DNA from 2 places in the Knoellia sp. AC549 genome. Region 2 is predicted to be linked to the other one. Evidence: predicted binding sites of a transcription regulator. Region 2 holds the regulator's gene; the other holds the start of a gene.
What was found. The regulator HspR, encoded in region 2, represses chaperone genes until heat shock. The targets are predictions, from matches to a motif close to AAGTTGAGTCNNNNNGACTCAACTT.

Region 1: ACZZ98_RS08770 (ATP-dependent Clp protease ATP-binding subunit) is a predicted target of HspR. The motif match lies at 4,962-4,986, and genes of this name have one in related genera.

The regions. Positions count from the first base shown of each region.
Region 1 covers NZ_OZ409890.1:1,832,397-1,839,995, forward strand. Annotated here, with positions in the region: gene ACZZ98_RS08760 (LVIVD repeat-containing protein) at 1-1,321, opposite strand, end outside; gene ACZZ98_RS08765 (DUF305 domain-containing protein) at 1,494-2,180, shown strand; gene ACZZ98_RS08770 (ATP-dependent Clp protease ATP-binding subunit) at 2,270-4,813, opposite strand; gene ACZZ98_RS08775 (slipin family protein) at 5,101-5,781, opposite strand; gene ACZZ98_RS08780 (Fpg/Nei family DNA glycosylase) at 6,151-6,987, opposite strand; gene ku (non-homologous end joining protein Ku) at 6,995-7,599, opposite strand, start outside.
Region 2 covers NZ_OZ409890.1:2,173,904-2,181,502, reverse strand. Annotated here, with positions in the region: gene ACZZ98_RS10530 (FadR/GntR family transcriptional regulator) at 1-3, shown strand, start outside; gene ACZZ98_RS10525 (substrate-binding domain-containing protein) at 113-1,219, opposite strand; gene mmsB (multiple monosaccharide ABC transporter permease) at 1,310-2,560, opposite strand; partial or broken gene mmsA (multiple monosaccharide ABC transporter ATP-binding protein) at 2,557-4,106, opposite strand; gene ACZZ98_RS10510 (ribonuclease E inhibitor RraB) at 4,433-4,699, opposite strand; gene ACZZ98_RS10505 (heat shock protein transcriptional repressor HspR) at 4,747-5,205, opposite strand; gene ACZZ98_RS10500 (DnaJ C-terminal domain-containing protein) at 5,208-6,254, opposite strand; gene grpE (nucleotide exchange factor GrpE) at 6,292-7,005, opposite strand; gene dnaK (molecular chaperone DnaK) at 7,002-7,599, opposite strand, start outside.

The sequences.
Region 1 (7,599 bases), 340 kb from region 2:
CGGAGGAGAAGACGTGGCCGTTGTAGTAGTACGACGACCAGGTGCCGCCGCCGTCCGTGGCGCCGGTTGCAACGGGTCCGCGCTCGAAGTAGCCGATCTCACGCGGGTTCTCGGAGTCGGTGAAGTCCCAGAAGGACGTTCCACCCATGTACCAGGACTGGACCATGACGTCGCGCCCGTTGACCGGGATGAGCGAGCCGTTGTGGGCGACACAGTTCTCCGAGTCGTTCTGGTGACGCGGGATCTTGTAGTACGACTTGAAGGTCAACTGGTTGTCGGCCGACAGGTCGTAGATGCCGTTGGCGCCACGGGTGGGGCCGACCTTGGTGTTGCAGGTCGCGCGGCCGCCGCCACCGAGCTCGTCGGTGAAGATGACCTTGGTGCCCTTGTTGTTGAACGTGGCCGAGTGCCAGAACGCGAAGTTCGTCGTGTCCTGGACGGTCTCGATGACCTTGGGAGCGACCGGGTTGGAGATGTCCATGATCACGCCGTCACCCATGCAGGCACCGGCCGCGATCTTCTTGGACGGGTAGGCCGTGATGTCGTGGCAACCGGTCGTCGCGGAGTAGGTGTCACCCGAGGGCTGGACGCCCCCGGGGTTGCCGCCGTCGGGGAAGAGGTTGGGCTCGGCGACGACCTTCGCGGAGGTCGGGTCGGCCTTGGGTACCTCGACGATGCTGATCGAGTCGTGCGGCGGCTGGCAGTCCGGGTAGTCCGCACGCGGCGAGTAGCTCGACACGTAGATGAAGTCGCTCTTCTCGCTCGGCACCAGAGTGTTGGTGTGTGAGCCGCACTTGGTCTCGACAGACTTGACGTACTTCGGGCTCGTCGGGTCGGAGACGTCGAAGATCTTGATGCCCTCCCACGATGTCTTGACAGTGGCCGACGTGGCAACCGTGTCGCAGCTGTCGTTGGTGCTGGCTGGATTGGTCGTGATGCGGGCTGAATCGGTCGAGAGGTACAGCAGGTCACCCGAGATGGTGATGTCGTTCTGCGATCCGGGGCACAGCACCCGTGAGAGCACCTTGGGCGAAGCCGGCGTCGAGACGTCGTAGATGACGAAACCGTCGTAGTTGCCGACGAAGGCCTTGTTGCCCGAGAAGGCGATGTCACTGCCAGTGCTGTCGACCGGCGTGACGTGCGGTGTGTTGAAGAGGTGCTGCACGTTCTTGCTGCGACCGATCTGGTCGATTGCGAGCTGGGTGCCGGACTTGCCGACTGCTTCCGGCTCGACGTCAGCGGCGCCGGCCGCAGCCACGCCCCAGCCGCTGGCGGCGAGCACGGCGACAGCCGCCACCCCCACTGTGCGGAATAGCCTCATGGTTCCTCCTGAAGTTGGGCAGCCAGGGGACTGCCCAGGTGATTGTGCGGTGAGGTCATGGTCGTCCAAAAGTTCCGCGTGCAGGGTAAAGGGAAGGTAAGAACTCACTACCGGCCAGTTCTGTCCGTTCCTGACAGCACCCCGGACAGAGAGGCCAACTACAGTGCCGCACATGCCGACTCGTCGTCACTCGACCGCCGTCACCTTCGCCGCCGTCCTCACATTCGCCGTCGCGGGATGCTCCGGCGAAGAGAAGCCGCAGCCCGTCCCTGGGACCCCGGGCCCGACCTCGAGCGATCCAGTGATCCAGCCTGGGGCGCCGGGTGAGCCCAATAAGACGTTGAGCGGTAGTGCGGCGGCCACAGCGCAGCCGACGCCGACGGTGGCGGCCGGTGACGTCACGTTCTACCAAGACATGATCGTTCACCATTCCCAGGCACTCGTCATGGTCGAGACGGCACTGCCGCGGTTGACCGACACCCAGGTGAAGTCGCTCGCCGCCCGCATCGGTGACGAGCAGAAGCCCGAGATCTTGGCCATGACGACCTGGCTCGAGGACCGCAAGCAGGACGTGCCACCCCAGGCCACCAACCCACGGCTTGGCGACCACGACCACGCGGGCATGCCTGGCATGGCGACCCCGGCCCAGATGGCTGAGCTGGGGCGGGCCAGTGGGGTGGCCGCCGACCGCCTCTTCCTCACGCTCATGACGAAGCACCACCAGGGCGCCTTGACGATGGTCGGTGAGCACGGCAAGACCGCGGGCGAGGAGATGGTGAGCGAGATGGCCAGCGACATCAACGTCACCCAGGCCAAGCAGGTCCAGCAGATGCAGACCATGCTCGCTCGCCTCTCCTGAGGCCTCCCGCCAACGCAGAAGGCGGGGTATGCCGGGAACTCTCGTTCCGGCATACCCCGCCTTCGTGTCTGGCTGGGTGACGCGACGGGCTACTCGCCCGAGGCAGCAGCCCCGCCGCTCGGAGGAGCCGAGGCGCCGGCCGTGACGACCGGGACCTCGATGGCGGCAGCGTGCTGCGTGCCCTCGAAGGTGAACGTGTCGTCCTTGCCCTCGCCGGTGGCGTCGACCGCGACGATCTCGCCGGACTTGAGCTCGCCGAAGAGGATCTTCTCGGACAGCACGTCCTCGATCTCGCGCTGGATGGTGCGACGCAGCGGTCGCGCACCGAGCACGGGGTCGTAGCCGCGCTTGGCGAGCAGGGACTTGGCCGCGGGCGTGAGCTCCATGCCCATGTCCTTGTCCTTGAGCCGCTTGTCGAGCTTGGCGATCTCGAGGTCGACGATCTGGATGATCTCCTCGCGGGTGAGCTGCGGGAAGACGATCGTGTCGTCGACGCGGTTGAGGAACTCGGGACGGAAGTGCTGCTTGAGCTCGTCCGTGACCTTGTTCTTCATCCGGTCGTAGCTGCTCGTCGTGTCCGGGCCGGCGGTGAAGCCGAGGGCGCCCTTGGTGATGTCGCGCGTGCCGAGGTTGGTCGTCATGATGATGACCGTGTTCTTGAAGTCGACGACCCGACCCTGGGAGTCGGTGAGGCGGCCGTCCTCGAGCACCTGCAACAGGGAGTTGAAGATCTCGGGGTGGGCCTTCTCGACCTCGTCGAAGAGGACGACCGAGAACGGCTTGCGCCGCACCTTCTCGGTGAGCTGGCCACCCTCTTCGTAGCCGACGTAGCCGGGAGGCGACCCGAAGAGCCGCGAGACGGTGTGCTTCTCGCTGTACTCGGACATGTCGAGCTGGATGAGGCTGTCCTCGTCACCGAAGAGGAACTCGGCGAGCGTCTTGGCGAGCTCGGTCTTGCCGACACCCGTGGGCCCGGCGAAGATGAACGAGCCACCGGGGCGACGCGGGTCCTTGAGGCCCGCGCGGGTGCGACGGATCGCCTGCGAGAGCGCCTTGATGGCGTCGTCCATGCCGACGACGCGCTTGTGCAGCTCGTCCTCCATGTGGAGCAGCCGGCTCGACTCCTCCTCGGTCAGCTTGAAGACCGGGATGCCGGTGCTTGCCGCGAGAACTTCGGCGATGAGCTCCTCGTCGACCTCGGCGACGACGTCGAGGTCACCGGACTTCCACTCGGTCTCACGCTGGGTCTTCTCGTTGCGCAGGTTCTTCTCGTCGTCGCGCAGACGCGCGGCCTTCTCGAAGTCCTGCCCGTCGATCGCCGACTCCTTCTCGCGCACGACGGCCTGGATCTTCTCGTCGAACTCGCGCAGGTCCGGCGGTGCGGTCATCCGGCGGATGCGCAACCGGGCGCCGGCCTCGTCGATGAGGTCGATGGCCTTGTCCGGGAGGAAGCGGTCGTTGATGTAGCGGTCGGCCATGTTGGCTGCCGCGACGAGCGCGCCGTCGGTGATCGAGACACGGTGGTGCGCCTCGTAGCGGTCGCGCAGCCCCTTGAGGATCTCGATGGCGTGGGCCAGCGTCGGCTCGGCCACCTGGATCGGCTGGAAGCGGCGCTCGAGGGCGGCGTCCTTCTCGATGTGCTTGCGGTACTCGTCCAGCGTCGTCGCACCGACGACCTGGAGCTCACCACGGGCCAGCATCGGCTTGAGGATGCTCGCGGCGTCGATCGCGCCCTCGGCCGCACCGGCACCGACGAGGGTGTGGATCTCGTCGATGAACAGCACGATGTCGCCGCGGGTGCGGATCTCCTTGAGGACCTTCTTGAGGCGCTCCTCGAAGTCACCGCGGTAGCGGCTGCCGGCGACGAGCGCGCCGAGGTCGAGCGTGTAGAGCTGCTTGTCCTTGAGCGTCTCGGGGACCTCGCCGCGCACGATGTCCTGGGCGAGGCCCTCGACGACGGCGGTCTTGCCGACGCCGGGCTCACCGATGAGGACCGGGTTGTTCTTGGTGCGGCGGGACAGCACCTGCATGACCCGCTCGATCTCCTTCTCACGCCCGATGACGGGGTCGAGCTTGCCCTCGCGGGCCGCCACGGTGAGGTTGCGACCGAACTGGTCGAGCACGAGCGAGCCGGCGGGGGTGCCCTCGGCGGGGCCACCCTGACCGACTCCGGTCGCAGCGCCCTCCTTGCCACCCTGGTAGCCCGAGATGAGCTGGATGACCTGCTGGCGGACCCGACCGAGGTCGGCGCCGAGCTTGACGAGGACCTGGGCGGCGACGCCCTCGCCCTCGCGGATGAGGCCGAGCAGGATGTGCTCGGTGCCGATGTAGTTGTGGCCGAGCTGCAGCGCCTCACGCAGCGAGAGCTCGAGGACCTTCTTGGCGCGCGGCGTGAACGGGATGTGACCGGTCGGGGCCTGCTGGCCCTGGCCGATGATCTCCTGCACCTGCTCGCGGACGGCGTCGAGCGAGATCCCCAGGCTCTCCAGAGCCTTGCTCGCGACACCCTCACCCTCGTGGATGAGGCCGAGCAGGATGTGCTCGGTGCCGATGTAGTTGTGGTTGAGCAGGCGCGCCTCTTCCTGCGCGAGGACGACCACCCGACGGGCCCGGTCTGTGAACCGTTCGAACATTGCTGGCTCCTGACTGATTTCTGAGTCACCTCGATGCTATCCCCGCTGCCTGTATGCCGCGGGGCCCGTTCACGCAGGTCCGGTCACGATTCGGCAGGGCAAGGTGTGTCAAGGCGTCCAACGCGGCATACCCGCACAGTGTTCCTTGGGGCTGAGCCGAGGGGACTCATGTTCGCTCTGGGCAGACGGCCGCCCCACCTTTCCCGCCGGAAGTGGGTCCCTCTCACTTCGCCTGACCGCGGCGGTCAAGCGAAGTGAGAGGAACCCGTGGGACGCGAGGCCGGCAGTCAGACGGGTCCGGACGGGGCCGGCTCGTCGTCGCCCACCCTGATGACGAGCTGCGTCCCGAAGGGCGCCGACTGGACCAGACGCATCCGGGCCAGCGCCGGGTGGTCGTCGAGCAGCTTGGCGCCGTTGGCGAGCGAGCGGAGCGCCGCGGTCTCGGCCCGGGCCATCTCGAGCTGGGCCGCCCCACGCTGGCGCGCCGTGGCGAGCTCGAGCGTCGCCGCCCGGACCTCCACCGGGACCATGACGTCCTTGACCACGACCTCGACCACCGAGATGCCCAGCGGACGCGCGGCAGCACCCACGGCGGCCGTGAGCGTCGCCGCGTCGAGACCGGACCCGCGCTGGCTCACCGAGTCGAGGGTCAGCGCCGCCACGCAGTCGCGCAGCGCCACCTGCGTCGCGAGGTAGACCAGACCGAGCGGGTCCGCAGCACGCGCGAGCCACGCGACCGGGTCCGCGACGGTCCACCGCACCGCCGCCGAGACGCGCACCTGCACGCCGTCGGCGGTGAGGATCTCCTGCGGCGAGACGGCGAGCAGCTGCTCGCGCAGGTCCACGTGGACGTAGGTCGCCCGGCGCGCCCGACGGTGGCGGCCCGGCTCGAGCACCCGAACAGGGGTGCCGTCGACGAGCTCGACCGCGGCGGTGTGGGCCGGGACGGTGACATGGATGAAGAGCATGGGCAGCCTCCTTCAGGGTGCGCCGGGACGGATGGTGCAGGGCAGACGAGATGGCTGACGATGGTGCCGGGCAGCGGAGCGTCGCGCGGGGCGTCGGATGTCGACCTGACCACCCGGGCCGCAGAGCGCGGCGATCCGTGAACCTGCCCGGCGCCACCTGTCTGTTGAGCGGGAGTTGAACCCGAAGCCATGACAGGGCATGCCAGTGGATCCATCGACGAGAGGCGATGCGCAGGACCGGTTGGCGGCACGCCGCTCCGACTGCTTCCTCTCGCTCGTCCGTGGTCCAGTGTGACGACGCAGGTATGCCGTCCGCCACCGAATTTTGTTGTCCTCACGCTCGATGCGTGGAGGGCTTGCGTGGGGGACTCAGCCGCGGCGTTGGCAGTTGCCGCACCAGAAGAGGTTGCGGCCTGCCACGAGCTGGGTGCGGATCCGCGAGCCGCACACGTGGCACGCCTCACCCTGACGCTTGTAGACGTAGGAGTCGCGCGTCGACAGGCGCACGTCCTCACCGGCCTCGAGCGCCTGCGCGACCGCGTCGACCTGGTCGTGGACCGTGACGATCCTCCCGGTCGCGACACCGAGGGGGAGCAGGGCGACGAGGTCCTCCCAGATGGCCCGCCAGGTCTTGCGCTGCAGCTTGTTGCCGGGGCGAAAAGGGTTGACCCGCAACCGGAACAGCACCTCGCACCGATAGACGTTGCCCACCCCTGCCAGCACCGACTGGTCCATGAGCAGCTCGGCGATCGACTTGCCCGACCGCTGGATCCGCCTCCACGCGAGGTCGGGGTCAGAGCGGATGTCACTGGCCCGCAACGGATCCGGGCCCAACCGGGCGAGGACCTCGTCGACCTTCTCCGGCGTCACGACGTCACACACCATGGGCCCACGCAGGTCGGCGACATGGTCGTCCGTCACGAAGCGGCACCGCACCTGACCGACGACCGGCAGCTCACCGGCATACGACGTCGTGTCGATCCTGAAGGAGCCGATCAGGCCCAGGTGCACCCACAGGATCCGGTCGCCGAGGAACTCTACGAAGAGGTGCTTGCCCCACGACGTCGCCTCGAGGACCTCGTGCCCGGTGACGAGCGCGGCGCCCTGCGCAAACCTGCCCTGCGGGCTCGTCACCGTCGGCGACGTCCCCCTGAAGGCGGTGTCGAGGTCGCGGGCGAGAGCGAAGAGGGTGTGGCCTTCGGGCATGAGCCCATCATCGGCCACCCCCGGACTGGCCGGCATACCGACCTGCGATGTGGGTCAGGAGGCCTTCTTGGCGGCCTTCTTCGTGGTCGACTTCTTGGCGGCAGCCTTCTTGGCCGGCTTGGACGCCGGCTTGGCCGCGGACTTCTTGGCGGCCGGCTTCGCGGGTGCCTCGCCGCGGGAGGCCTTGGCCTTCTCGACCGACTTCGCCAGGGCGGCCAGCAGGTCGACGACCTCGCCGGACTCCTCGGCCTTGGCAGCCGGTGCCTTGATCTCGCCGCCCTCGACCTTGGCCTTGACGAGCGACTGGAGGGCGATGGCGTAGTCGTCCTCGTAGTCGTCGGCCTCGAAGTCGCCGGCGAGCTGCTCGATGAGGAAGCTTGGCCATCGCCATCTCCTTGTCGGTCGCGTCCTCGGCCTGCTCGACGCTGGCGAAGTCGGGCTTGCGGATCTCGTCGGGCCACAGCATCGTCTGCATGACGATGACGCCCTCCCGCACCCGCAGCACGGCCATCGTCATCCGGGTGCGGATCGAGACCGTGACCACGGCCATCCGGCCCTCGGACTCGAGCGCCTCGCGCAGCAGGACATAGGGCTTGGTCGCCGTCTTGTCGG
Region 2 (7,599 bases):
TGAACGTGAGCGGACGGCATACCGCCGCAGTTCGCCATCACCACAGCGCAATCGGCCCCGTCACCGAGAAGGTGACGGGGCCGACCATGTCGTGGACCGAAGCGGTCTCAGCTCACTGGGTGAGCTTGGACAGCGTCGGGTCGTTGGCGTAGGCCTCCTTGGCGTTGGCCTTGGTGACGATCTGCGGGGCGAGAAGGTTGGCCGGGACGACCTTGACCTTGTTGTTGTAGGACTTCTCGTCGTTGACCGTGGGCTTCTCGCCCTTCTGGAGGGCCTGGACCATCTTGATCGTCTCGGCGACGAGGGCGCGGGTGTCCTTGTTGATCGTGGAGTACTGCTCGCCGGCCATGATCGACTTGATCGACTCGACCTCGGAGTCCTGACCGGTGATGACCGGGACGGGCTTGCCGGCGGCCTTGACGGACGTGATCACCGCGCGGGCGAGGGTGTCGTTCGGGGAGAGGACACCGTCGAGGGCGGCGGACGAGTAGGACGCCGAGAGAAGGGTGTCGGCGCGCTTCTGCGCGTTCTCGGCCTTCCAGCCCTGGGTCACGGCCTGGGTGAAGCTCTTCTGCCCGGACACGACCTTGAGGGTGCCGTCGTCGATCTTCGGCTGGAGCACGCTCATGGCGCCGTCGAAGAAGACCTTGGCGTTGGCGTCGTCGGGCGAGCCGGCGAAGAGCTCGATGTTGTAGGGGCCCGCCGGCTTCTTGGCGGCCATGCCCTCGAGGAGCGCGTTGCCCTGCAGCACACCGACCTTGAAGTTGTCGTAGGCGACGTAGTAGTCGACGGCGTCGGTGTTGAGGAGGAGGCGGTCGTAGGCGATGACGGTGGCGCCGGAGTCCTTGGCGGCCTTGACCTGGGTGCCGAGCTGGGCACCGTCGATCGCGCCGACGACGATGACCTTGGCGCCCTTGGTGACCATCGACTGGATCTGGTTCTGCTGCTCGCCGACACCACCGTTGGCGAACTGCACGTCGGCCTTGAAACCGGCCTTGGCGAGGTCGTCCTTGAAGAGGTTCTCGGCGAGGACCCAGTTCTCGGAGGTCTTCTGCGGGAGCGAGACGCCGATGAGGGCGTCCTTCGGGAAGGCCTCGGCTGCGCCGCTGGCGCCACCGCTGGCCGTGTCGGTCGGGGTGTCCTCGTCGGCCCGGCCACAGCCGGTCAACGCGAGCGCGGCGACGGCCGAGGCAGCCATCAGCTTGGTGAGGGAACGCATGTCGTCTCTTTCTTTCGTATGCCGTGACGCGCCCGGGGCGGAGACGTCACCTGTGCTGCGTATGAAGTTGTGTGGCGCGGCGAGCCCGGGTCAGGACTCCTGCTTCACCGTCTCGGTCGTGTCCTGGGTCGCTCGTCGACCGAAGTTCTGGGTGAGCAGGCCGGTGATGGAGCGCCGACCTTGGGACTTGTTGTAGACGTCGAAGGCGACGGCTGCGAGGAGGACGAGGCCCTTGATGATCTGGGTCATGTCGGCGCCGACGCCCATGAGCTGGAGGCCGTTGTTGAGGACCGCCATGACGAGACCACCGATGACCGCCCCGACGACCGTGCCGACGCCGCCGGTGACGGCGGCGCCACCGATGAAGACGGCGGCGATCGCGTCGAGCTCCCACCCGACTCCGTCGGACGGGCCGGACGACGTCGAGCGGGCAGCGAACATCATCCCTGCGAGCGCGGCGAGGATGGACATGTTCATCATGACGAGGAAGTTGACCCGCTTGGAGCGGACCCCGGACAGCTCGGCCGCGTGGCGGTTGCCACCGACGGCATAGATGTGGCGACCGATGATCGTGCGGGTCGAGATGAACCCGTAGATGAGGACGAGCGCGCCGAGGATGAGGGCCGAGATCGGGAGCGACGTCCCGCGACGACCCGAGGCCATGAGGAAGGCCACCGCGAGGATGGCGACACTGATCAGGGCCAACCTGATCCACATGACCGTGGCGTCACCGAGCTCGGCACCGATCTTCTTCTGGTTGCGGCGGTTGCGCAGCGTGCCGAAGACGATGGCCGCGCAGACGAGGATCCCGATGAGGACGGTGAGGTTGTTGTAGCCGGTGCGGGGTCCCCACTCAGGGAGGTAGCCGGAGCCGATCCGCTGGAAGTCCTCGGGCACCGGGACGGTGTTGGAGTTGCCGACGAACTGGTTGGCTCCGCGGAAGATGAGCATGCCGGCCAGGGTCACGATGAACGCGGGGATGCCGACGACGGCCACCCAGAACCCCTGCCAGGCGCCGACGAGGGCGCCGATGCCGAGCCCGAGGAGGATGCCGACGTACCAGGGGATGCCCCAGTCGCGCATCGCGATGGCGACGACGATGCCGGCGAAGGCGGCGACCGACCCGACGGAGAGGTCGATGTGGCCGGCGATGATGACGAGCACCATCCCGATCGCCATGACGAGGATGTAGCTGTTGCCCTGGAAGATGTTGATGACGTTGCCGGGGTCGAGCGTCAACCCGTCCGTGAGGAACTGGAAGAGCACGATGAGGAAGACGAGGGCGAAGATCATCCCGAACTGGCGGGTGTCGCCCCCGAAGATCTCCTTGAGCTTGTTCATGCAGCGTCCTTCGGGGTGGATTCAGGGGCGGAGCTCGCTGAGCCGGTCTTGGTCATGAGGCGCATGAGGGACTCCTGGTCCGCTGCGGCCTTGTCGAGGACACCGGTGATCCGGCCCTCGCTGATCGTGTAGATGCGGTCGCTGAGGCCGAGCAGCTCGGGCAGCTCGGAGCTGACGACGATGACACCCTTGCCCTCGCTCGCCAGGCGCTGGATGATCCCGTAGATCTCGAACTTCGCGCCGACGTCGATGCCGCGCGTGGGCTCGTCGAGGATGAGCAGGTCGGGGTCGGTGAACAGCCACTTGGCCAGGACGACCTTCTGCTGGTTGCCGCCCGAGAAGCTTGGCCACGCCGTAGTCGACCGACGGGGTCTTGGTGCGCAGCGCCTTGCGGTACTCGTCGGCCGCCTTGTGCTCGGCCCTGCGGTCGATGACGAGGTTGTGCGCGATCTTCTGGAAGCTTGGCCGACACGGTCGTCGACTTGATGTCGTCGAGCAGGTTGAGGCCCAGGCTCTTGCGGTCCTCGGTGAGGTAGCCGATCCCGGCGTCGATCGCGGCCGGCACGTTGCGCAGGTCGACCCGCTTGCCGTTGAGCGTCATCTCGCCGCTCATCCACGTGCCGTAGGAGTGGCCGAAGATCGAGCGCATGAGCTCGGTGCGACCCGAGCCCATGAGCCCGGCGAAGCCGACGATCTCACCCCGGCGGACGTAGAACTCGGACTGCTTGGCGACGAGCCGGTCGGGGACCTGCGGGTGGGCCACGGTCCAGTTCCTGACCTCGAACATCACCTCGCCGATGTCGGGCGTGTGGTCGGGGAAGCGGGACTCGAGTGAACGACCGACCATGCCGCGGATGATGCGGTCCTCGTCGACGGCGCCCTCGCGCACGTCGAGGGTCTCGACGGTCTGACCGTCGCGGATGATCGTGATCGCGTCCGCGATCGCCTCGATCTCGTTGAGCTTGTGGCTGATCATGATGGAGGTGATGCCCCTGCCCTGCAGGCCTCTGATGAGGTCGAGCAGGTGACGTGAGTCCTCCTCGTTGAGCGCCGCTGTCGGCTCGTCGAGGATGAGCAGCTGGACGTCCTTGGCCAGGGCCTTGGCGATCTCGACGAGCTGCTGCTTGCCCACGCCGATGTTCTTGATCGGCGTCTCGGGGTCCTCCTCGAGGCCGACCCGCGCCAGCAGGTCGCGGGCGCGGTTGTTGGTCTTGACCCAGTCGATGGCCCCGCGCCTGGTCTCCTCGTTGCCGAGGAAGATGTTCTCGGCGATGGAGAGCTCGGGGATGAGCGCCAGCTCCTGGTGGATGATCACGATGCCGGCGTGCTCGGAGTCGCGGATGTTGTTGAACGTGACGACGTCGCCGTTGAAGCGGATCGTCCCGTCATAGGTGCCGTGGGGGTGGACGCCGGACAGCACCTTCATCAGGGTCGACTTGCCCGCACCGTTCTCACCGCAGATGGCGTGGACGTCACCGCGGCGCACCGTGAGGGTGACGTCGGAGAGGGCCTTGACACCGGGGAAGGTCTTGGTGATGCCCGTCATCTCCAGGATGGGCGCCGATCCAGCCACATCGTCTCCTCGTCACGTCGCACCCGAGGACCTCGCTGGCCTCGGTGAGCCGATGCTAGACCCGCGACCTGTTGATTCCTCAACGTTGGCGGGAGGACGCCCGCCTTTGTCCGGTGGACAAGGACAATCGGACAAATCGGGGCCCGTTGCCGCCTGACAGCAACGTCTGCCTCATGACAGGGGACGGGGGTGGGTTGACAGGCTGCCTCCGTCCGGAGGCATCGGAGGCGAGTGCGCGGTCGGGCCACTGGGTCCCCCACAGGCGCAGGGGTCACTTCGGCGACCCGCTCGGCGGCGTCTCAGGCGTCGGGCTCGGGGTCGTACCAGCCGTGGTGCTCCTCCGCGAGCGCGGTGAAGCGGTCGCGCAGGCCGCTCTCCACCGGACCCGCCTGGTCCTCGACCATGTCCTCACGGACGTGGACACCCCAGTCGTGGTCCTCGGAGTCGTCCTCCCCCGCGTGGGCGACCCGCAGGACGCGGACCTCGGAGAAGCCCTCGTCGGCGAGCTCGCTCGCGATCTGTTCGGCGGTGTCGCGTTCGGGGAAGAGGAGGAGATGCTCGGTCACGGCGTCAGTATGCAGCTCAGCGGCTCCCGGGCGCTGCAGCCGGCCGATCAGGGGCGCCAGAGGACGAGTGCCTGCGACGCCGACCCGCCACCGGGCCTGCGCCGCGGTCGCTCGCCGAGTCGGCTGGCGAAGATCTCGCCGCCAGGGCCGACGGAGAACACCCGTGAGCTGCCCGCCGCGGCGAGACGGAGCCGCTCGGCCTCGGCGCTGGCCTCGGCGAGGCGCGCGCGCAGCTCGTCGACCTGGTTCTCGAGCTCGAGGATGCGCGCCACCCCGGCGAGGCTGACGCCCTCCTCCTGCGAGAGGCGCTGTACCTCGCGCAAGAGCTCGACGTCGCGCGCGGAGTATCGACGCCCGCCGCCTCGGGTGCGTGACGGGGTGACCAGCCCGAGCCGGTCGTACTGACGCAGGGTCTGGGCGTGCATGCCCGCGAGCTCGGCCGCGACCGAGATGACGAAGACCGGAGCCTCGTCATCTCGCCGCGGCCTGGGCTGGCGGGCAGCCACGGTCAGACCTTCGCCCGGTCAGCGAGCTCGGCTCGCGGGTCGAGACCCTCGCTCTCGGCCTGCAGGACCTCGACGGCCTCACGAGCCTTGTCGGACAGGGCATCCGGGACGATGACCTGCACCTTGACAAGCAGGTCGCCGGTGGCGTTCTTGCCGGCGACACCGCGTCCCTTGACGCGCAGGACCCGACCCGACGGAGTGCCGGGCGCGATGCGCACCTTGACCTGGCTGCCGTCGAGGGTCGGAACCGCCACGGTGGCGCCGAGCGCGGCCTCGGCGAAGGTCACCGGGAGGTCGATCGTCAGGTGGTCACCCTCACGCCCGAAGACCGGGTGCTTCTCGACCGAGACGGCCAGCAGCAGGTCGCCCGCGGCCGCACCGGGCTCGCCCGGCTGCCCCTTGCCCCGGAGGCGGATCTTCTGTCCGTCCTTGACGCCGGCCGGGATGCGCGCGGTGATCGTGCGCCCCTCAGCCGTCCGCAGCGTCACCGTCGAGCCCTCGACGGCGTCACGGAACGGCAGGGTCGTGGAGGCCTGGACGTCGGCGCCCTTGCGCGGTCCGCGGGGGGCGCCGTACCCGGCATACCCCGCCTGTCCACCGCGTCCGGGGGCACCGCCGGCGGCCCCACCGAACATCTGGGCCAAGAGGTCGTTGATGTCCTCGCCACCGCCTCCCCCGGGGTAGCCGCCGTAGGACGACCCACCACCGGTGTCGAAGCGGACGCGGGACCCGCCGCCGCCACCGAACGCGCTGAAGACGTCGTCGAAGCCGCCGTTGCCGCCCGCGCCGCCTGCGGTGAAGCGAGCGCCGCCCTGCGCCATCTGACGCACCGCGTCGTACTCCTCGCGCTGCTTGGGGTCGGACAGCACCGCGTTGGCCTCGCCGATGTCCTTGAACTTCCGCTCGGCCGCCGTGTCACCGGGGTTCTTGTCCGGGTGGTGCGTGCGAGCAAGCTTGCGGTAGGCCTTCTTGATCGCACCTGCATCGGCGTCCTTGGGGACGCCGAGGATCGCGTAGAAGTCCTTCTCGAACCAGTCCTGACTCGCCATCAGCGCCTCCTCTCGAGAAACGACGAATCACGCTGCATCATTCAGGGTCGGCGACGGCGACCCGCGCGGGGCGCAGGACCTGGTCACCGGTGCGATATCCGGGCTGGAGGACCTGGACCACCGTCGTGCTCGTCGCGTCGCTCGGCAGCTCGGAGTTCGTGCTGTCCCACGCAGCGTGCATGAGGGCCTCGTGCTGCGTCGGGTCGAACGCCTCGCCGACGCTGCCGAAGCGGGTCAGGCCGAACTTGCCGAGGCTGGCCTCGAGCTTGTCGGCGATCGCCGCGAACGGACCGTCGGTGAGGTCGCCGTGGTCACGGGCCAGCTGGATGTCGTCGAGCACCGGCAGGACCGTCTCGAGGACGTCTCGCACCGCCCGCTCCTGGACGGCTGCCCGGTCGCGGTCGACGCGACGCTTGTAGTTGACGTACTCCGCGTTGAGGCGTTGGAGGTCGTCGAGCCGCTGAGCCGCGAGCGCCGTGTCCGGGTGCCCACCCCCGGCGTCACCGGTGTCGATGGCGTCGCCGGTGTCGATGGCGTCGATCTGGTCCGCCAGCGAGGCGGTGGCGCCGGGTGCTGCCGGAGCCACCTCCTCGCCGTCGTTCACGGACTCGGTGTTGATCGCGTCGGCGTCCGACGTGTCGGACGTCTGCTCGGCGGCATCGTCTCCGTCCACGATCTCGGCATCCACGATCTCGCCGTCGAAGACCTCGTCCTCACCCGGCATACGGTCTCCCCGACTGGAGTCCGTCACTTCTTCTCCTCGGTGTTCTCGGTGTCGTCGTCCTCGACGACCTCGGCGTCGACGACGTCGTCGTCCGAGCCGGCGTCACTGGCCGAAGCACCCTCGGTCCCGTCGCCGGCGGGCGCGTCACCGGACTCGCCCTGCTCGGCCGCCGCGGCGTACATCGCGGCGCCCATCTTCTGGGACTCCTCGTTGAGGGTGTCGATCTTGGACTGGATGTCCTCGCGCGACGTCTGCGCCTCGGGCTTGAGGGCGTCCTTGAGGGCGACGAGCGCCTCGTCGACGGGCTTGCGCGCGTCGTCGCTGAGCTTGTCACCGGACTCGGCGAGGAACTTCTCGGTCGAGAAGACGAGCGACTCGGCCTGGTTGCGGGTCTCGGTCTCCTCGCGGCGGGCCTTGTCCTCCTCGGCGTGGGCCTCGGCGTCCTTGACCATGCGCTCGATCTCCTCCTTGGACAGCGCGCTGCCGCCCGAGATGGTGATCTTCTGCTCCTTGCCGGTGCCGCGGTCCTTGGCCGTCACGTGGACGATGCCGTTGGCGTCGATGTCGAAGGTGACCTCGACCTGCGGCACGCCACGCGGGGCGGGCGCGATGCCGGAGAGC